DNA from 3 places in the Mesorhizobium sp. M7D.F.Ca.US.005.01.1.1 genome. Region 2 is predicted to be linked to each of the others. Evidence: predicted binding sites of a transcription regulator. Region 2 holds the regulator's gene; each other region holds the start of a gene.
What was found. Region 2 encodes LexA, which represses DNA repair genes until DNA is damaged. Its sites were predicted from a motif close to TGTTCNNNNTGTGTTCNG; they were not measured.

Region 1 (7,160 bases), 3.1 Mb from region 2:
TGCGCGCGCCGGCCGCCTGCAAATGGGCATTGATCGCATCGCGCACCTTGTCGCCGGGCCACGCCTTGGCGAGGTCGACATGCGCCACCTGGGCGGTCGCATGCACGCCGGCATCGGTGCGCCCGGCGGCACGCAGCCTGACCACTTCGCCACAGAATTTTTCGATCGCCTGCTCGATCGCCTGCTGCACCGAAGGCTGATCCGCCTGGTGCTGCCAGCCGGCAAACAGGCTGCCGTCATATTCGATGTCGAGGCGAAAACGCGGCATACCGGCTGCTGTACGCTCTCGCCTAGGCGGCGAGAGCGGTGAAGGCGGAGGCGTAGACCAGCCTGCCTGCCTCTGGTGCGTCGCCCCAGGCCAGCGCTTGCAGTGCTTCGCCCTGGTACTCGCTTTCGAAGTTCTGGGCACGCGTGTGGCTATAGCCGAAACGCCCGTAATAGGTGGGGTCGCCGAGCACCACGGCCAGCGTCTCGCCGCCGTCCCTGAGGCGGATATGCGCCTCGCGGATCAGCGCGCCGCCAATGCCGCTGCCATGGAACGAAGGCTCCACCGCCAGCGGCGCAAGCGCTACGGCGGCGAAGGTCTTGCCGCCATTCTGGACGAACAGCCGCGAAAACAGGATGTGGCCGACCACCTGGCCGTCTTCTTCCGCCACCAGCTCGGCAACGGCGTCGCCGCCAGTCACCAACGCGTCGACCAGCCCGGCCTCCGCCTGCTGGCCGAAAGCGTGTTCCTCGACGAGGCGAATGGCCTCGCGATCCCGCGGCGTCGCCGCGCGTATCGACATCATGCTCATGAGAATTTCATTCCTTTTTCGATCTTGGCCCCGCGCAGGAACTCCGACGCGGCAGCGGGCCTTCCGCCCGCCCGTTGAACTTCGACCAGTCTGATCGCGCCTGCCCCGCAGGCGACCGTCAGCCGATCATCGAGAATTCCTCCCGACTCGCCCAAATCTTCCGAAGGCGACAGGCCTTGCGATAGCGTCGAGCGAAGCAGTTTCAGCCGCTCCGGGCGGCCGCCAATTCCTATCTCGGACCAGGCGCCGGGAAAGGGCGACAGGCCACGAATGCTATTGTGGACCTCGCTCGCCGAGCGAGTCCAGTCCACGCGCGTCTCGGATTTATCGATTTTTTTGGCGTAGGTCACCCCTTCCACCGCCTGGGCGGCAAATGTCAGGGTGTTCCTTTCCAGTCGCGCCAGCGCTTCCACCATCAGGGTCGCACCGACACTCATCAACCGATCATGCAGATCGCCGGCTGTCATATCGGGTTCGATGGCGCATTTTTCAACCAGTCCGACCGGACCGGTGTCCAAACCCTCTTCCATGCGCATCACCATCATGCCGCTTTCCAGGTCGCCGGCCATGATGGCGCGCTGGATGGGTGCCGCGCCACGCCAGCGCGGCAGCAGCGATGCATGGCCGTTGATGCAGCCAAGCCGGGCCGCCTCCAGAACCGCTTTCGGCAGCAGCAAGCCATAGGCGACGACCACGGCGACATCGGCCTGCAAGGCACGGAACGCGGCCTGCTCGGCCTCGCCCTTGAGCGAAGTCGGTGTCCGCGTCTCGATGCCCAGCCGCTCCGCCTCGCGCTGCACCGGCGACGGCGTCAGCTCCAGCCCGCGCCGTCCGGCGGCGCGCGGCGGCTGGGTGTAGACGGCTGATATCTCATGTCCAGCCTCGGCAATCGCGCGCAGCGTCGGCACCGAAAACTCAGGCGTGCCCATGAAGATGACGCGAAGGGGCATTTCCCCTATCCCGCCAGTTTGCCCGGCGCCTTGTCCCTGGCGAGCTTCTTGAATTTCTTCACCACCATGTCGCGCTTCAGCTTCGAGATGTGGTCGATGAACAGCACGCCATTGAGGTGGTCGATCTCATGCTGCAGGCAGGTCGCCATCAGGCCCTCGGCCTCCATCTCCTGCAACTTGCCGTCGCGGTCGAGATATTTGACCCGCACGGAGGCCGGGCGTTCGACCTCGGCGTAATAGTCCGGGATCGACAGGCAGCCTTCCTCGTAGACGGAGCGCGCGTCGGCGCTCTCCAGGATTTCCGGGTTGATGAAGACCTGCGGCGCCGGCGTCTCGTCTTCCTTGGCCAGATCGATCACCAGCATGCGCAACGGCTCGCCGATCTGGATTGCCGCCAGCCCGATGCCGGGCGCGTCATACATCGTCGCCAGCATATCGTCGGCTAATTTGCGCAAAGGCGCGTCGACGCGCTCCACCGGCTTGGAAACCTGGCGCAGGATGGGGTCGGGAAGGATGATGAGCGGCTTGATCGGCATGGCGTTCCACCTAAGACCTCCAGCGAAAAGCGTCAACCATTGGGCTTGAGGCTCGTTCACGTTTTGATCTGTGCTATCAGGGCGAATCGTCTATGCTGTCCACATGAATGATCTGAGCACTATCCTTTCGGAGCCTGTCGCCCGGCTTGGCGCCACCACGATCACGCTCGGCCATGCGCTGGCCTTCGGCGCTTTGCTGTTTCTTGGCCTGTTCGTGGCGCTCGTCATCGCGCTGTGGCGGTCGGCCAAGGCGCGGGCTGTCGCTGCCGCCGAAGCCGCCGACCATGCCCGCGACGCCGAGGCGCGGATGGCCGGCATATTGCAAAGCCAGGCCGAGATGCAGGGCCGCATGGGCGCCATCGCCGAAGTGTTCGGGGCACGGCAGGCGGAACTGACGCAGTCGATCGGCCAGCGCCTCGACGCCATGACCGGCCGCCTTGGCCAGACCATGACCGAGCAGACCAAATCCACGCATGAGAGCCTGGCCAAATTGCAGGAGCGGCTGGCGATCATCGATGTCGCGCAAGGCAACATCCAGTCGCTCGCCGGCCAGGTCGTGCAGCTGCAGGCGATCCTTTCCAACAAGCAGACGCGGGGCGCCTTCGGCCAATCGCGCATGGAGGCGATCGTCGCCGACGGCCTGCCGCACGGCGCCTATGAATTCCAGGCGACATTGTCGAACGGCAGCCGGCCCGATTGCCTGGTGAAGATGCCGAACGGCGCACCGTCGCTCGCCATCGATGCAAAATTTCCGCTGGAAGCCTGGAACGCCATCCGCGCCGCCGATGGCGCCGACCTGCAGAAGGCAGCCTCGCAGGCCTTCCGCCGCGACATCGAGATCCATGTCCGCGATATCTCGGAAAAATACCTGATCCAGGGCGAGACGCAGGACACCGCCTTCATGTTCGTGCCGTCGGAATCGGTGTTCGCCGAGATCCACGAGAATTTCGAGGCGATCGTGCACAAGGCGCACCGCGCCCGCGTCGTCATCGTCTCGCCGTCGCTGCTGATGCTGTCGATCCAGGTCATCCAGGCGATCCTCAAGGATGCGCGCATGCGCGAACAGGCGCATCTCATCCAGGGCGAGGTCATCCGGCTGATGGAGGACGTTGCGCGTGTCGACGAGCGGGTGCGCAAGCTGCAGGTCCATTTCGGCCAGTCGGCCAAGGACATCGACGACATCCTGGTTTCGACCTCGAAGGTCACCAAGCGCGGCCAGAAGATCGAGGCGCTCGAGTTCGGCGCGCAGCCAGACGGCGATGCTGTCGCGGACGCAGCGTCACGGGCTCCGGTGGCGAAGGTCGACGCGGGCGCCCGCGTTGCCGATTCGAAAACCGGACAGCTCAGGTTGAGGGTCGTCGAAGGCGACGACTGAGCCGCGCTACTGCTCCTCCACCGTGGTCATGCCCTGAAATTCCGGCAACCAATGCAGCGCCGAGCGGTGCCATTTCTGCTGTGTCGGTGTCAATTCCTGGCGTTGCCGCGCGGTTCCCACTCGAATTCCATAGACCTTCGGACCATCTCCGACCGACGTGGCGTAAAGGTGCGAGCCGCAGTCGGCGCAAAAGGCCTGGGCGCGCTTGGCGCCGCTCGCCACGATCTTGATGTAGATTTTCGGCGTGCCCTTGGTGATGCGGTAGTTGCTTTCCGGCGCCGGAACCGTCACGCGAAAAGCCGTGCCGGTCAGTTGCTGGCAGTCCGTGCAGTGGCAGATGTTCGTCTTTTGAGGATCGACCTCTGCCTCGTAGGTAATGGCGCCACAATGGCAGCCGCCGTCGATTTTCATCTTCGCTCCTCCAGAATTCCCGACGATCTTAGCGGGGCAAGGCCGCGAGGCAACGGCGCAGCGCTAGTCCAGCGCTGGATCGGATGCGGTCTCGATCAGCTTGCGCCGTTTTTCCCAGGTGCCTGACGTCTGCGGCTTGACGAACAGCCGCGTGATCTCCGGCATCTCTTTTTTCAGCTTCGCCTCCAGACGCTCCACACAGGCTTCGATCTCCGGCGCCGTCAGATGATCCTCGAATTCGATGCTCAGGCCGGCGACGATCTCTGTCGGCCCCATATGGACGGTCAGGACGCCGTTTGCCCGCTGCACCGCCGGATCTTGCTGGGCGATCGCCAGCACCTGTCTCTGCACCTCGAGTGATGCCGGCTCGCCGATCAGCAGGCCCTTGCTTTCGCGTGCCAGGAAGATCGCCGTCGCGCCGAGGATCAGCCCAATGCCGATCGAGGCGGCGCCGTCGAGCTCCGGCATCTCCAGCAGTTCCGCCGCCAGGATGCCGGCGAAAGCGACGATCAGGCCGAGCAGGGCCGCACTATCCTCGAACAGCACGGTGTAGACGCTCGGATCCTTGCTCGATTGCACGGCCTGCAGCCAGCCCTCCTTGCCCTTCTGCTTGCGAAACTCCTTCAGCGCCACCCACCACGAGCTGCCTTCGAACAGGAAGGCAAGACCCAGAACGATGTAGGTCACCTCAGCGTTGGCGACCGGCTCCGGCGCCATGATATGGACCACGCCTTCGTAGAACGACACGCCGGCGCCCAGCGCGAAGACGAGAAGGGCGACGATGAAACTCCAGAAATACAGCTCGCGGGCGTGCCCGAGCGGATGCGTGCGGTCGGCCGGGCGGGCGGCGCGATGCATGCCGTAGAGCAACAGGCCGCCATTGCCGGTATCGACCAGCGAGTGCACGCCTTCCGACAGCATCGCCGAGCTGCCGGTGAAGAGGGCGGCGGCGAACTTGGTCACTGCGATGGCGAGATTGCCGGCAAGTGCTGCGTAGATGACTTTCTTTGAGCCGCCATGCCCGGCCATCGTATAGTCCCCGTTCGAGGCACCCAGTCTAACGGCCAGGCCGCCGAAGCTCCACAGGCAACGCGCGAGTAGCCCGATCGTTCAAGACGGCGGTTGCTACGGCGGCTATTCGACGATCTCGCTTGTCCACACCTTGAAGCCGGCTAGCGTACCCGGCCCGAATATGGGTCAGCGGCACATCTGCGGCGTCGCGGCCGGAGGCAATCAGGATGCGGCCGATGCGCGGCGCATTGTTGCGCGGGTCGAAGACATGCCAGCGGCCGCCGAGATAGACTTCCATCCAGGCGCAGAAATCCATGCTCGCCCACGGCTTTGGCATGCCGATGTCGCTGATATAGCCGGTGCAGTAGCGCGTCGGGATGTTGAGTGCCCGGCAGAAGGTGACGGCGAGATGCGCGTAGTCGCGGCAAACACCGCTCTGTTCGCGATAGGCTTCCGCCGCGGTGCGCGTTGGCCGCGCATTGCCGTAGTTGAAGACGATATGGTTGTGGACGAAGTCGCAGACCGCCTGCACGCGTGGAATGCCGAGCGGTGTGTTGCCGAACAGCCGCCACGCTTCGCTGGCCAGAAGGTCGCTCTCGCAAAAGCGGCTGGGCAGCAGGAACAGCAGCGTGTCCGCCGGCAGGTCGCGCACCTCGTGCTGCCAGGCCATCAGGTCGCCCATCTCGAAGGTGCCGGGATCGCGGATCACCGCGTCGGTGCCGAAGGTGAAACGCCCGGGCGGCGCGACGAACCGGTTGCACCAGTTGCCGAAACTGTCGCGATAGCTCTGGATCGGCACCGGCGGATTGGAGATCAGGAAATCCGGCCGTTCGAGATCGGAGGCCCGGGAATAGTGCACATTCAGCATCGCGATGAGCGGCGTTTCCTGGGGAAAGTCGAAGCTCATCTCGCAGCCGATGTGGATTCGCATTGTCGTCCTGACGGCCTGCCTGACGATCACCCGGCGAAGGCACGGGTTGATGCTGCAGTGCGAAAATGACCATGGCACGGACCGCCAGGGTTTACGAGCAAATTAGAAACCGGTTGAAAGCGATCCGCTGACGGCGGCAGCAGTCGCTAACCCCTTGCGGTCCGGCGGTTCTCTTGTTTCACTTCGCTTCCCACATCAGGAGGAACGAATCATGGCTAAAGGTGCGATGAAGGCAGGCAAGGAAGCCCGCAAGCCGAAAAAGGACGCCAAGAAGCCCGCCCCGGCTCCGGCCCTGAAGGCGCCGCCGGTCAAGGCGATGAAGCTCAAGGACAAGTAGGTCCGGCCCATCCGCTTCGGAATAAGATTACGGCCGGCAACACTGTTGCCGGCCGCTGTTGATCGAGCGCCCGAAATTCCTATATTGCGTGGCGGGGACGACCTCGCGCTTCCCCCAAAATCCGGACGGGACGACCCGCCATTGTTTGACTGAGCGTCGGACACCCGAAAATCACTTTCGGTCCGATGCTCTGATGGAGCGTTGTCGATGTCGTGGATTCTTCTCTTTTTTGCCGGCCTGTTCGAGATCGGCTGGGCAATCGGCCTCAAATACACCGATGGCTTCTCGAAGCTGGTGCCGACCGTGCTGACCGTTGCTTCGATGGTTGTCAGCCTCACTCTGCTCGGCCTGGCGCTGAAGGCGCTGCCGGTCGGCACCGCCTATGCGGTGTGGACCGGCATTGGCACCGTCGGTACGGCACTGCTCGGCATCTGGCTGCTCGGCGAGCCAGCCACCGCGATCAGGCTGGCCTGCATCGCGCTCATCGTCTGCGGCATCATGGGGCTGAAGTTCGCCGCCTGACCATAGCGGCAGACAAACACGTTCAGGGCCGCTGCGAGGCGACCCTGACCTTGAAATTCGATGCTTGCCGCGAGGCTAGCGGGCGGAGAAGCCTGGAGGCGTTCTGCCGGTGCGCTGCTTGCGCGCTGCATAACGCGCGTCGCGCTTAGCCTTTCGTTCGGCTTCGTCGGCCAGGAAACGGGCGATGCGCTCGTTCTCTTCGGATTCCCGAATCTTGGCCTCAGCCTGCGCAGCTTCCTCAGCGGCGATACGTGCCGCCTCGGCTGCTGCCTCGCGCTCGGCCTTCTCGA
Region 2 (7,160 bases):
TCAGCTCGTTCTTCGGGTAAATGAAGGGCTGGCCGATGTGGTATTTATAGGCCATCGCCGCGATCGTCGGCATCTTGGCGATCAGCCGCATGGAGGCGACCATGCGCTGGTAAGGGTCGGAGATGTCGGTGGAGTCATGGTAGAAGGCCGACAGCGCGCCGACCACGCCGCACATCACCGCCATCGGATGCGCGTCACGGCGGAAGCCGGTGAAGAAGCGCGACATCTGCTCATGCACCATGGTGTGGCGCGTCACGCGATAATCGAAATCGTCCTTCTGCGCCTTGGTCGGCAATTCGCCGTAGAGCAGGAGATAGCAGACCTCGAGGAAGTCGCCGTGTTCGGCCAACTGGTCGATCGGATAGCCGCGGTGCAACAGGATGCCGGCGTCGCCGTCGATGAAGGTGATTTCGGATTCGCAGCTTGCCGTCGAGGTGAAGCCGGGATCGTAGGTGAAGGCGCCGGTGGTGGAGTAGAGCGAGGCGATGTCGATGACATCAGGCCCGACCGAACCGCTTCGCACCTTGAATTCGTGAGTCTTGCCGGCGAATTCAAGCGTTGCCGTGGCCTCCTGGGTCTTGCCGCCCAAATCCAGTTTTTTCGCAGCTTCGGTCATTGCAAACTCCTTGTTGTTTCCTCATGCCGGCAAAGGCAAAATCTTGCAAAGCGACACTTCGAAATCACCGCAATGCGCGTATTCGCCACCGCATTTCAGGAGGTGCGTGCCAGATTGGGCCAAGGCCTAATGTTGCACTGCGAAACCCGCCTTTCAATGCCAATCTTCTTGGGCCAGTTTGCTCCTAATCGATTTGATCGGTTATGCGCGCCAGGCTTTCCTCGCGGCCGAGCACGGCGAGCACATCGAACACACCCGGCGAGGTGCTCTTGCCGGTCAAAGCGGCGCGCAAAGGCTGGGCCACGGCGCCGAGCTTGTGGCCACCAGCGAGTGCAACCTCGCGGATCGCGGCCTCCGCTGCAGCGGCCGTCCAGTCACCTGTAAGCCCGTTCAAAGCTTCGTGAGCACCGCGCAGGATCTTGCGGGCATCGTCATTGAGCAGAAGGGCGGCCTTGTCATCGATCGGCAGCGGTCGCGTGGCAAACAGGAAGGCTGCGCCATCGACGAGTTCGACCAGCGTTTTGGCGCGCTCCTTCAGGCCCGGAAGTGCTGCCAGCAACTGCGCCTTGTTGGCGTCGTTCAAGCGCGAGGCCATTGCCGGGCCACCCTCCAGATAGGGCAGGGTGGCGATGAAGATATCGAACAGCTCGGCATCGCTCATGCGGCGCATATGCGCGCCGTTGATGGCTTCCAGCTTGGCGAAATCGAAGCGGGCCGCGCCCTTGTTGACATCGCCGATGTCGAACCAGGAAATCATGTCCGTGATCGACATGATCTCGTCGTCGCCATGGCTCCAGCCGAGACGCGCCAGGTAGTTGAGCAGCGCCTCCGGCAGGTAGCCCATGGCGCGATAGGCCTCGACGCCAAGCGCGCCGTGCCGTTTCGACAGCTTGGCACCGTCGGCGCCGTGGATCAGCGGGATATGCGACATGGACGGCACGTCCCAGCCCATGGCGTCATAGATCACGGTCTGACGGGCGGCATTGGTCAAATGGTCGTCGCCACGGATGATGTGGGTGACGCCCATGTCATGATCGTCGACGACGACGGCATGCATGTAGGTCGGATTGCCGTCCGAACGCAGGATGATGAAGTCGTCGAGATCCTTGTTGGGAAAGCGCACCTCGCCCTGGACGCGGTCATGGACGATGGTCTCGCCCTCGGTCGGCGCTTTGATGCGGATGGCGCCCTTGGCGCCTGCAGGAGCCTCTGAGGGGTCGCGGTCACGCCAGCGGCCGTCATAGCGGGGCGGCAGGCCCTTGGCTCTGGCGGCCTCGCGCATCGCCTCCAGCTCGGCCGGCGTCGCGTAGCAATAATAGGCCTTGCCCATGCGCACGAGCTCCTCGGCCACCTCGCGGTGGCGCGGCGCACGCTCGAACTGCGACACCGGCTCGTCGTCCCAGGTAAGGCCGAGCCAGGAAAGCCCGTCGAGAATGGCAGCGGTCGCGGCTTCGTTGGAGCGTTCGCGGTCGGTGTCCTCGATGCGCAGCAGCATCGTGCCATCGGTGTGCTTTGCATACAGCCAGTTGAACAGCGCCGTGCGCGCGCCGCCTATATGCAGGTAGCCGGTGGGCGAGGGGGCAAAACGGGTGACGACCTTGTCGGACATGGAACTCTCGGAAACCATCTGAAGCGGGTGCTGTCGCGCGGACTTTCGCGCGGTTGGCGTTCATGTAGCATAGGGTGTCGAGGGCGCAAGGGGCAGACCCGATGGCTGGACGAGGCTGGGGCTCGGATCAGGGCGAGGACGCTGTCATTGGCGTCAGCGAACGGTCGCTTTTTGCGCCTCTGCCAGCCCCGCTGCCGCCGCCGTCGCCCCTCGTGCCGGCTCCCGGCAAAGCGCCGTTACAAGCGGATGTCGGCGCCTCTGTTCCAGTTGCCGAAACCGGCAGGATCGTGCGCGTGCGCCGGCAAATCGGCCGGATTTCGCTGCCTCGCTTGCGCCATAGCGTAGCCACAGCAGCGGGCCTGGAACTCGACCGAGGCGTGGCCTTCCTGCTGGTGCCGGTCTGCCTGGCGATCGGAGCGATCGGCTATTTTTCGCTGACGGCGGAGCCTGACTTTGCCAAGCCCGTCGCGGTCGTCGCCCTGGCGGCGCTCTGTGCGCTGGTCTCCCGTTCATGGCCGAAGACCCATCTGTGCTTCATGGCCGCGCTGCTGTGTGCGCTCGGGCTACTCGCCGCAAAGGTCGAAACGTGGCGCGCGGGCACGCAGATGCTGGGGTCGGAAATCTCGACGCAGGTGACCGGCCGAGTCGTCTCGATCGACCAGATGGAGAGCGGCCGCATCCGGCTGACCATCGACGTGACTTCGACCGCAAGGCCGAAATTGCGCTATATGCCGGAGCGGGTGCGGCTTTCGGCACGCAAGATCCCGGCAGACATGACAGCCGGATCCCTGATCATTGGATATGCCAAGTTGTTGCCGCCGACCGGTCCGGTGCGGCCGGAAAGCTACGACTTCTCCTTTGACAGTTATTTCGCCGGCATCGGCGGCAGCGGGTTCTTTCTCGGCAATCCAAAGCTTGTCGTCACCGATGACGGCGACATGCCGCTATCGGCCCGCCTTTCCTCAAGCGTAGAAAATGCCCGAGAAGCGATTGCCGACCACATCAGGGCCAGCATTGGTGGCGCCGAAGGTGAGATCGCCGCGGCGCTGATCGTCGGCGTGCGCGCCGGCATTCCCGATGAAATCAATGAAGCGATGCGGCGTACCGGCATCTACCACATCATCTCCATTTCAGGACTGCACATGGCGCTGGTCGCCGGCACCATCATGGGTCTGCTGCGCGGCGCCTTCGCCTTGTTTCCCGACTTTTCCGCGCGTCGTCCGGTCAAGAAATATGCCGCCGCCGCGGCACTGTTCTCGATCGCTGCCTATCTCATCATCTCTGGCGTCGTCGTTGCCGCCGAGCGCAGCTTCATCATGCTGGCGGTGATGCTGATTGCCGTTCTGTTCGATCGGGCGGCACTCACCATGCGCAATCTGGCGATCTCGGCGATCGCCGTCATCGTGGTGTCGCCGCACGAGGTGGTCGGCCCGAGCTTCCAGATGTCCTTCGCGGCAACCGCAGCACTTGTCGGCGCCTATGCCGGCTGGTCGGATCATCGCGCGGGGAAAACCAGACCGCCGCCGCCGAAGCGATCCTTGCCCGGCTTCCTGACGCGAAAATTCCTGCTGGCGGCGGGCGGCTTGGCCATGACATCCATCATCGCCGGCGGCGCCACGGCGCTGTTTGCTATCTGGCATTTTCAGCGTGTGTCGCCGCTAAGCCTGTTCGCCAATCTGGCCATCATGCCAATCGTGTCACTAGTTGTCATGCCTTTCGCCGTCCTCAGTGCGCTGGCGATGCCCTTCGGCGCCGATGGTCCATTCCTTTATGTGATGGGCAAGGGCCTGACCGCGATGATCGCCATGTCCGGATGGATTTCCGAGCGTTCGCCCGTCGATGGAGTCGGATTGATTTCGCAGCAGTCTGTCCTGCTGGTGGCGATTGCCCTGGTCATCGCGACGATGGCGACGACATGGCTGCGGCTCGCCGCTCTTCCCTTCGCGCTTGCCGGCCTGCTGACCGTTTCGGATACGCGCACACCCGACGTGCTGATCTCCGAGGACGCTCGACTGGTTGCGTTGCCGATCGGCGGCGGCGAGTTCGCCGTCAGCCGCGCACGGCCGAACGAATTCACCGTCGACAACTGGAAGCGCGCACTGACATCCGAAACCATCGTCGTGCCGGAAGTCTTCACCCAAGGAGACGCACAATTCGAGATCGCGGATGCCCCGGAACTGCCGCCGGGATCGCCGTTCTATTGCACGTCAGGCGTTTGTCTCGCCAAGCACACGTCCGGCGCGATCATTGCTTATGTCGAGGATCGCAAGGACACGTGGAAAGCCTGCGGCTTCGCCGGGCTGATCGTAATCAATGACGCGACGGCCTATGACGCTTGTCACGATCCGCTGGTTCTCGTCATCACCAAGCGACAACTGGCTCGCAAAGGCAGTGCTGCCGTCTTCTTCGATCGCCAGTCGGCGACCGCGCCGGCAACCGTCAGCTTCGCGGTGGACAGGCCCTACCGGCCTTGGCATGAACAACGCAAATTCTCACGCGAGGCGAGGGGACTGCCGCCCTTCAAGAGACCCGAGAAGCCAGTGGTTAAACCGCAGCTGCCTCAGTAGCGGCGGATCAGGCCGACGAGCTTGCCTTGCACCTTGACCCTGTCCGGCCCGAAAATACGGGTTTCATAGGCCGGATTGGCGGCTTCGAGAGCAATCGAGGCGCCCTTGCGGCGGAACCGCTTCAGCGTCGCTTCCTCTTCATCGACCAGCGCCACGATGATTTCGCCGGGGCTCGCCGTGTCGGCATTGCGGATGATGACGGTGTCGCCGTCGAAAATGCCGGCCTCGATCATCGAGTCGCCCTTGACCTCCAGCGCATAGTGCTCGCCGCCCATGATCATGTCCGGCGGCACCGAGATCGAATGCGTCTGATGCTGAATGGCGTCGATCGGCACACCGGCAGCGATGCGGCCCATCACCGGGATCGACACCGCGGAGACCACGTCGTCGTCATTGCCGGCCGAAGACATCCGCGAAAGCGCCGGCTTGATCTGCCGGCCAAGGCCGCCTTGACCAAGACTGCCCTGGATGACGCTTGGCGAGAATTTTTTTGCCGCGTTGAGGCCGGGCGCGATCGAATCCGGCAGCCGCAGCACTTCCAGCGCGCGTGCCCGGTTGGGCAGCCGGCGAATGAAGCCGCGCTCCTCCAGTGCCGTAATCAGCCGGTGAATCCCGGATTTGGAGGCAAGATCGAGCGCCTCCTTCATCTCATCGAAGGATGGCGGAATGCCGCTTTCCTTCAGGCGTTCATGGATGAACATCAGCAGTTCGTGTTGCTTGCGCGTCAGCATGGCGGCCCCCAGGGTACCTGAAACCAGAATCAGAAAAACAAACCCAGAACAAACACTATCTGTTCCAGTTGTGTTCTGCAACCGTTTAAAGTTTAATGAATTTGTTAAGGTGGCGGAAATTATTCCGCGGTTGCAAGCGGATCTCGTCGACGCCTGCATGCCGTCGCAGTGCGCTTTCCGACATTGAAATTGTTATGGTTAATAGCCTGTGGCCCATCCCGAGATCAGGCCTGGCATGGCTGCCGACAGGCCCCTCGACGGTGGGCTTTCCAGCTTTCGTTTGCCGTGAACGAAACGAAGCCAAAACGCCAACCTTGGTTAATTATTGTAGCCTGCACTGGCCACCAGCAACGAACGCATGTGCGAGCTGGAAATTCGTCTCTTCGTCATCCGACCAAGGGGAGAGTCTATGACAACAGATCGTCGAGACGGCTGCGTTAGGTAACGGCCTCCTTGACGGCGAAACGCTGGTCCTTCCATGCACCCGTGCGCAGAATGTCTTCCAGCACCTCGACCGCCAGCCACACATCCTTGTAGCCGACATAGAGCGGCGTGAAGCCGAAACGGATGGTCGATGGCGCGCGGAAATCACCGATCACGCCACGCTCGATCAGCGCCCGCATGATTTGATAGCCATGATCGTGAAGGAACGACACCTGGCTGCCGCGGCTGGTCGTGTCGCGGGTGGTCTCCAGCGTGAGACCATAGGCGCCGCACTTTGCTTCGACGAGCTGGATGAACAGTTCGGTCAGCGCGACGCTTTTCTTTCGCAATGCCGCCATGTCGACGTCGTTCCAGATGGCAAGCGCACCCTTGAGCGCCCGCATCGACAGGACCGGCTGCGTGCCGCACAGAAAGCGGCGGATACCGGTGCCGGCCACGTAACCCTGTTCGAAGGCAAAGGGCCGCGCATGCCCCCACCAGCCGCTGAGTGGCTGGCTGATCTCGCCGTGGTGGCGCCGGGCGGCATAGATGAAGGCCGGCGCGCCCGGACCGCCGTTGAGGTACTTGTAGGTGCAGCCGATGGCGAAGTCGGCATTTGCGTGATCGAGCTCGACCGGCAGAGCGCCGGCGGTGTGGCATAGATCCCAGACGACCAGCGCTCCGGCCGCATGAGCCTTACGCGTCAGCGCCGCCATGTCGCGCAGTTCACCCGATTTGTAATTGACGTGGTTGACCAGCACCACCGCGACGCTTTCGTCGATCAGTTCTTCGATGGTTGGCGCGTCGACGCCCGCGAGGCGCAGCAGGACGCCATCCCGGGTCGAGGCCACGCCTTCGGCGATGTACAGGTCGGTGGGAAAACTGTCGCCCTCGGCGACGATGGCCAACCGGCCGGGCCGCATCTCCAGCGCCGCATGCAACACCTTGTAGATGTTGGTCGACGTCGTGTCGCAGACGACGGTCTGGCCGGCCCCGGCTCCTATCAGGCGCCCGAGCTGGTCACCGAGTTCGATCGGCATCTCGAACCATCCGGCTGTATTCCAGGCCCGGATGAGACCCTGGGCCCATTCCTGGGTCGCCGCCTGCTGCAGCTCGCCAAAAACGGCATGAGACGCTGCCCCAAGTGAATTGCCGTCGAGATAGATCACGCCTTCCGGCAGAATGAAACGATGGCGCATGGCACGCAGCGGATC
Region 3 (7,160 bases), 1.1 Mb from region 2:
AGACTGGATGAGCCATAGGAGAGCGAGAAGGTTGGCGAGCGATGTGCCGGCCGGGCCGAAGGTTTTCATCCGGTCGTCGATCGAGGTGCCGATGACGGCATCCCCAGCCTGCACGAGGATCATTATCCAGGCGATGGCTTCAAGCCATTCCGTCGAACCCGTAAAAAATGGCACGGCGCTTGCGACCACCAAAGCTGCGCTGCGCGCACAGCCGTACAATGCCACTGTCCGGGCGCTGCCGGTTTCGTTCATGATGGCAGCCAGGGAGAAACCGAGACTGACAACCGCGCTGAGAGCTGTGACCAACGCGCAAACGATGAAGGGTGCGAACATGAGATTCCATGGTTTGTGTCAGGGACATCTTACTCGAATAGCCACCAGTGAGGAGATCAAGATTTTTCACGGCCTGCCGCCCCTCAGTTACAATGCCGGCGCGGTCGGATTCAGGACGCCAATGGCGTCAACCGCGCTCACAGCTCCTTCTGTGCCAGTTCCCTGAATTCGTCGGGCACCGAGCGTGCCGCCTCCAGCGCCACCGTGCCGTAGCCGACCGCCTGTTTGCCGAAGCGCTCGCGGATCTTGTCGATGGCGCGGTCGGCGTCGAAGCGTGCCAGGCCTTTCCTGGTGCCGGGCCGGCGTTTCTCGTCGGCAAGGCCGAGCGGCAGTTCGAGCTGGAGCTCGATGCTTTCTTCCAGGTGCGACACCGAGATCGCCAGCAGCGAGATCGTCTTCTCCTGGCGGTGGTCGGCAAGCACGCCGCGCACCAGATCGCCTGCGATCTCGGCTAGCATCGTTGTCGCCGAGATCGGCTGGTCAAGGGTGATCGAGCGCGAAACAGTGCTGAGATCGGCAAAGCGCACGCGCACCGTCACCGTGCGGCCGGCCCGCGCCTTGGCGCGCAACCGGCTGGCGACGCGGTCGGCCAGATGCAGCAGAGTGGGCACGATGACCCGTGCGACGGCCAGCTTCTGGCCAAGCGCCGATTGTGCGCCGGCGGAATGCGCGCGGCGCTTCGTCTCCAGCTTTCGCGGGTCGCGGTTCCAGGACAGGGCGGCGAGCTTTTCGCCGGCGGCGGGACCGAGCAGCCGCGTCAGCGCGCCGCTGTGGGTCCTGGCCAGCTGGCCGATGGTCTCGACGCCGATTTCGGCCAGCCGCGCTCTGGTTGCCGGGCCGACACCCCACATCAGCCCGACGGGCAGGTCGTGCAGGAAGGCGATCTCCGTGCCGGGCTCGACGACGACCAGCCCGTCGGGCTTGGCGACCTGCGAGGCGATCTTGGCCAGGTGCTTGGTGCGCGCCACGCCGATCGAGATCGGCAGGCCGAGTTCGGCCCGCACGCGGCGGCGGATGGTTGTGGCGATCTCTTGTGGCGAGCCGAACAAATGCGTGCAGCCGGCGACGTCGGCAAAGGCCTCGTCGATGGAGATGCGTTCGACCAGCGGCGTGAAATCGTCGAGCACCTTGATCGCCGCGTCGCCAAGCCGCTGGTAGTCGCTGAAATTGCCGCCGACGAAGATCAGCTGCGGGCAGAGCTCGCGCGCCTTGCGCCCCGGCATGCCGCCGCGCACGCCAAAGGCGCGCGCCTCGTAGGAGGCGGCGAGCACAACGCCACCGCCCACCGCGATCGGCTTGCCGCGCAGCGACGGGTCGAGCAACTGCTCGACCGAGGCGTAGAAGGCGTCGAGGTCGGCATGCAGGATGGTGGCTGTCGTTTCCATCCCGACCCGACCGCACATCCGCAGTTGCTGATAGACCGGAACAAATAGAGAACAAAGGCGGATCATTGTCAAGCGGCGAGCGATTTGTGCAGCAAAGAGCAGTGCCGGCTCGGCTTGAGCGCCGCCACCTAGACGATATGATCGGCCCGCAGCGCTGCTTTCATCTGTTCCAGCGCCGCCTCGCCACCGGCCGCCAGCTCGTCGGCGATCCGCGCCAGATGATCGTCGGCCTTGCGGTGCTTGCTGCCCCAGGCGCCGAGCGTCACCAGCACCGGCAACAGGTCGATGCCGGCCTCGGTCAACCGGTAGACCGTCTTCAGCCCATGCGTCGGGTCGTCGCTGCGAATGAGGATGCCTTCGTCCTGCAGCGTCTGCAGCCGCTCGGCCAGCGTGCGTGACGAGATGCCTTCGTCGGATTGCAGGAATTCGCGAAAGTGCCTTTTCCCGGCGAAAACCAGGTCGCGGATGATGAGCAGCGTCCAGCGGTCGCCGACGAGTTCGAGCGACAGGTTGATCGGGCAGCCGGATTTTTCGCGCGTCGACATCTATGGTTCCATTTTTAAATCACTTTACTATTGATATCATTTTCGTCTTGCGTCAATAGTTCCAAATGTAAACCATTTAACGCTGGCCATGCGGCTCGCTGCCCCGCAATTTCGCCTGCACGCTTTGAGCCGGGACAAACCGAGGAGAACGATGATGAAAAAGCTGATCCTTCAGATGCAGATGTCGGTCGACGGCTTTGTCGGCGCCAATGAGGACCATCCCTGGCAGCTCTGGGAATGGGGTGACGAGAGCGGCTGGGACGACGAGCTGAAGCAGGACTTCAACGCCGTCTTCGCCGGCATCGACACCATTTTGCTCAGCCGCAAGATGGTGCAGGAGGGGTATCTTACCCATTGGGGCAATGCGGCGAAGAAATTTCCGCGCGACCCGTTCTATGCCTTTGCGCAGCGCGTCGTCGACGCCCAGAAGGTGGTGCTGAGCGACAAGCTCAAGCACTCGGTATGGGAGCGCACAAGGGTCGCCAGCGGCGACCTGCCGCGCGAGGTCAATGCGCTGAAGGCGGGCGAGGGTGGCGACATGGCGGTGTTCGGCGGCGCCGGGTTCGCCTCGGCGCTGATCGCGGCCGGGTTGGTCGACGAGTTCCAGCTGTTCATCAATCCGGCGGTGCTGGGTGCCGGACGCCGCATCTTCGACCAGGGCGGTTTCCAAAACTTGGCGCTGCTCGGCTCGAAGGCCTATGCCTGCGGCATGGTGGTCAACAGCTATGCGCCGGTGGGGTGAGGCAGAGAGAGAAAATCAGGGCTCCGACGTATCTTTCTTGTCCGCCCGTTCGTCCTTGGCTTTGGAAGGTCGCGCAGCCCGCGATCCGTAACCAGGGAGATCATCATGGCGAGCACGCAGAGCGAGGCAAACAGGAACCACTACGCGGCGATCGCCGCCAATGCGGGCAAACTGACCAGCCCGCAAGCGATCATCGACCACAACGACACCCATTGGACGGCACTGACCGGCGAACCCGGCGGCGTTGACTATATCGAGGTCGATGCCGGCGGCCTGCCGGCGATGTGGACGGTGCCGAAGGGCGCCGACGAGGGGCGTGTGCTGCTCTATGCGCATGGCGGCGGCTTCATCGGCGGCTCGATCTACACGCACCGCAAGCTGGTCGGGCATCTGGCCAAGGCCGTCGGCTGCCGGGCGCTGCTCTACGACTATCCGCTGGCGCACCGGGCCAAGTATCCGGCCCAGCTCGACGTGGCGATGACGGTCTGGAACTGGCTCGCCGATCGGGGCTTCGACGCCGGCGACATCGCGCTTGCCGGCGATTCCTGCGGTGCGGTGCTGACCTATGGCGTCCTGCAGCGGCTGCGTGCGCAAGGGCGGCCGCTGCCCGTCGCCACGCTGATCATCTCCGGCTGGTTCGACATGGCGCTGACCGCCGCCAGCTACGAGACCAACCGCGAAAAGGACCCGGCCTTCGCCAAGGCCGCCGTCGACTGGCTGGTGACCAACTTCATCGGTGACGGCGACCGGCTCGATCCGGAGGTCAGCGCGCTTTATGCCGACCTTACCGGCTTTCCGCCCGTGTTCCTGCAAGCCGGCGCCGACGAGACGCTGGTCGACGAAAGCCGCATGTTCGCCGAGCGCGCCAGGCAGGCCGGGGTCGAGACACGGCTCGACGTCTTCGAGGGCATGCTGCATTCCTTCCAGATGATGGCCGGCCGGGCGCCGGAAGCCGACGACGCGATCGGCCGCTTCGCCACCTGGGTGCGGCCGAAACTGGGCTTGCCGGCCACCCGTGACAAGGCCGCCAGCGACAGAGCGGCGTGAGTATGCGCCGGCTGGTCGTATCGCGATTCGTGCTTGTGGATGTGCCGCGCCTGCCCGATGCTGCGGCGACGCTGACCGACGTGCCGCGATGAACCAGCAGATCCGCAAATCCCGCGAAACGAGGCAAGGCATGCAGCCGCGCCTCGACCCCGAGGGCTTGTTCGACCGGCGCTATGCCGCGTTCCTGGGGACGGTTTCGCATCTGCGCGTCAAGCTGCACCGGTACTGCGCGCGCATGACCGGTTCGGCCCTCGATGGCGAGGACATCATGCAAGAGGCGCTGTTCGAGGCCTATCGCAAGATCGAACGGCTCGACGATGCGCAGGCGCTGCGGCCCTGGCTGTTCCGCATCGCCCACAACCGCTGCATCGACTTTATCCGCAACCGCCAGGCGCGACAGCGGGCCGAGGCCGGCTATGCCGGCGACGACATCGTGCTGCCTGTCGAGCCCGCCGGTCCCGGCGCCGGCCGTGCCATCGAGCGGCTGGTCGTGCATCTGCCGCCGAAGGAGCGCGCCTGCGTGCTGCTCAAGGATGTCTTCGACCATTCGCTCGAGGAGATCGCCGAGCTGGTCGGCTCGACATCAGGCGGTGTCAAATCGGCGCTCAACCGCGGCCGCGCCAAGCTCGCCGCCTTGCCGGCGCAACCGGTCGCGGCACCGGCACACGACCCCGAATTGGCGCGGCTACTCGATCGCTATGTCGAATTGTTCAACAGGCGAGACTGGGATGGGGTGCGGGCAATGGCTAGCGCCGATGCGCGGCTGCGGGTCTCGGACTGCTACAACGGCCTGCTGTCGGGCTCGCCCTATTTCGTCGAATATGAGCGCGGCGAGCCTTGGCGTATGCAGCAAGGCGCGATCGAAGGGGAGATCGTGCTGGTCGTCGACAGGCTGCATGGCGAGGAATGGCGGCCGGCATATCTCGTGCGGATCCATGCCGATGGCGGCGTCATCGACCGCATTTCCGACTATTATGCCTGCCCCTGGATACTGGATATGGTGCTCGAGGACGCAGGATGAAGCGCGGCCTCCCTTCTCCCATAAGGAGAGAAGGGAGAACGCTCACTTCGCATCGTGAAAAATGATGCCGACGGTGTGGCGCATGCCTGAGCGCAGCCGGCTGACGCCGTGGCGCAGGTTGACGCGGTAATTGCCTTTGCTTCCCTGCACCGGCCTGTTGTGGACGGCGAAGACGACAGCATCGCCCTGGCGCAGCGGCACCACCTCGACACGGCTTTGCATGCGCGGCCGCTGTTCGGTCAGCGCGAACTCGCCGCCGGTGAAATCCTGGCCGGGTTCCGAGAGCAGGATCGCCACCTGCAGCGGGAAGGCGAGGTCGCCATAGAGATCCTGGTGCAGGCAGTTGAAGTCGCCAGGCACATATTGCAGCAGCAGCGGGGTCGGTCGCGTCTGGCCGGCGGCATGGCATTGCTCGAGAAACGCCGCATGTGTCGGGGGATAGCGCATGGCCTGCCCCATGCGCTCGTTCCACCGATTGGCGACCTCGGCCAGCCTGGGATAGAGCGCGCTGCGCAGGCCGCCCAAAAGGTCGGGCAAGGGATAGCGGAAATAGCGGTACTCGCCCTTGCCGAAGCCGTGCCTGGCCATATGGATGTGGCTGCGGAAATGTTCTTCCCTGGCATAGAGGCCGGCGATCCGCCGGCACTCTTCGGGCGAGAGCAGCTTTTCGATCACCGCGCAGCCGAAGCCGTCGAGTTCGGTGGCAAGGGTTGGCCAGTCGTAGGCGGCGACGCGTGTCTGAGCGGCTTCGACCACCGATGTGGCAACCTTGGCATGGGCATTCATATCGCAGCCTCCTTGTTAAGCAGGGCGCGCTTGCGTTCGACGCCCCAGCGATAGCCGGCCAGCGTGCCGTCGGCGCGAACAACGCGGTGGCAGGGAATGCCGAGCGCAATCGCATTGGCCGCACAGGCGGTCGCCACGGCACGGGCGCCGGTCGGCTGACCGAGACGACGGGCCAGTGCGGTGTAGGTGATGGTGGCGCCACATGGGATGGCGCGCAGAACGACCCAAACCTGTTGCTGGAATGGCGTGCCGTGGCGCATGTCGAGCGGCAGGTCGAGGCCGACGCTGGGCGTCTCGATGAAGCGCGCGATTGCCGCGAGATCATCGCGCAAGGTGGCCTCGTCCTCGACCAGCGCCTTGCCGGGGAAGCGGCCGCCAAGGTCCTGCTCCAGCGCCTCGGCGTCCGAGCCGATCAGGATGGCGCAGACGCCGATATCGCTGCGCGCCGCCAGGATCTTGCCGATCGGGGATTCGCCGATGGCGTAGGTTATGGTGTCGAGGGCCACAGCGTTGCGGGCGGCTACCGGCATAGTGGTTTGCATGAGGTTCATTGCCTTCACTCCTTTGTCTGTGCCTGAACCCTACAGACACGGCTTTTCACGCTCACTCCGGTGCTTGCTTTCAAATTCGAATCTCCAAGGCAGGTGCTCGACGGCGCTGATGGTGCTCATTCGACACGTGTGACGAACATCTCTCCGAGCAGAAACACCTCACCGGTCAAAAACCGCAGCTCGATGTCGCCGGTCGCGGTGCGGCTCCATTCGGCCCTGCCGTCATCGACCATCTGGCCGATGGCCGTCATCACCCGTGATTTCTCGTCAGGAACGCGGCGGCTGCCGGCAGCTTGGGTCTGGCTGGTCGCATCTGTGGTGGGAGACCTTGCCATCGCGCGCATTGCCGGTCCTCGTCAGGCCCGCACCGACCGGTTGGCATTGTCGGGCGCCACCTCACGGTCGAGCAGCGCGCGTTTGCGCTCCGCGCCCCAGGCGTAGCCGGATAGGGCGCCGTCCTTGCGGATCACGCGATGGCAGGGAATGGCGACGGCAAGGCTGTTGGCGGCGCAGGCGGCGGCGATGGCGCGGGTCGCTTTCGGCGCGCCGATGCGCTGCGCGATCTCGGCATAGGAAACCGTGCGGCCGACGGGGATGTCCTGCAGGGCTTGCCAGACGCGCTGCTGGAAGGCGGTGCCGCGCACGTCGAGCGGCAGGTCGAGGCCGAGCGCCGGCACTTCCACGAAACCGACGACGCGGGCGACCAGCGCCTCATAGTCGCGGTCGCCGCCGATGAGCCGTGCCTTGGGG

Region 1: EJ076_RS05390 (DNA recombination protein RmuC) is a predicted target of LexA. The motif match lies at 2,337-2,354, and genes of this name have one in related genera.
Region 3: dinB (DNA polymerase IV) is a predicted target of LexA. The motif match lies at 1,755-1,772, and genes of this name have one in related genera.

What each region holds. Positions count from the first base shown of each region.
Region 1 covers NZ_CP034453.1:1,115,245-1,122,404, forward strand. The annotation lists gene truA (tRNA pseudouridine(38-40) synthase TruA) at 1-268, opposite strand, end outside; gene EJ076_RS05375 (N-acetyltransferase) at 291-797, opposite strand; gene fmt (methionyl-tRNA formyltransferase) at 794-1,747, opposite strand; gene def (peptide deformylase) at 1,753-2,283, opposite strand; gene EJ076_RS05390 (DNA recombination protein RmuC) at 2,387-3,658, shown strand; gene EJ076_RS05395 (GFA family protein) at 3,665-4,069, opposite strand; gene EJ076_RS05400 (cation diffusion facilitator family transporter) at 4,133-5,098, opposite strand; partial or broken gene EJ076_RS05405 (transglutaminase family protein) at 5,204-6,011, opposite strand; gene EJ076_RS35990 (hypothetical protein) at 6,223-6,348, shown strand; gene sugE (quaternary ammonium compound efflux SMR transporter SugE) at 6,556-6,870, shown strand; gene EJ076_RS05420 (DUF6481 family protein) at 6,946-7,160, opposite strand, start outside.
Region 2 covers NZ_CP034453.1:4,234,307-4,241,466, forward strand. The annotation lists gene gltA (citrate synthase) at 1-616, opposite strand, end outside; gene gltX (glutamate--tRNA ligase) at 801-2,225, opposite strand; gene EJ076_RS20260 (ComEC/Rec2 family competence protein) at 2,327-4,792, shown strand; gene lexA (transcriptional repressor LexA) at 4,786-5,523, opposite strand; gene kynU (kynureninase) at 5,961-7,160, opposite strand, start outside.
Region 3 covers NZ_CP034453.1:5,313,370-5,320,529, reverse strand. The annotation lists gene EJ076_RS25820 (hypothetical protein) at 1-333, opposite strand, end outside; gene dinB (DNA polymerase IV) at 471-1,718, opposite strand; gene EJ076_RS25810 (helix-turn-helix domain-containing protein) at 1,847-2,263, opposite strand; gene EJ076_RS25805 (dihydrofolate reductase family protein) at 2,418-3,005, shown strand; gene EJ076_RS25800 (alpha/beta hydrolase) at 3,111-4,052, shown strand; gene EJ076_RS25795 (sigma-70 family RNA polymerase sigma factor) at 4,141-5,073, shown strand; gene EJ076_RS25790 (2OG-Fe(II) oxygenase) at 5,116-5,859, opposite strand; gene EJ076_RS25785 (methylated-DNA--[protein]-cysteine S-methyltransferase) at 5,856-6,410, opposite strand; gene EJ076_RS25780 (hypothetical protein) at 6,527-6,754, opposite strand; gene ada (bifunctional DNA-binding transcriptional regulator/O6-methylguanine-DNA methyltransferase Ada) at 6,767-7,160, opposite strand, start outside.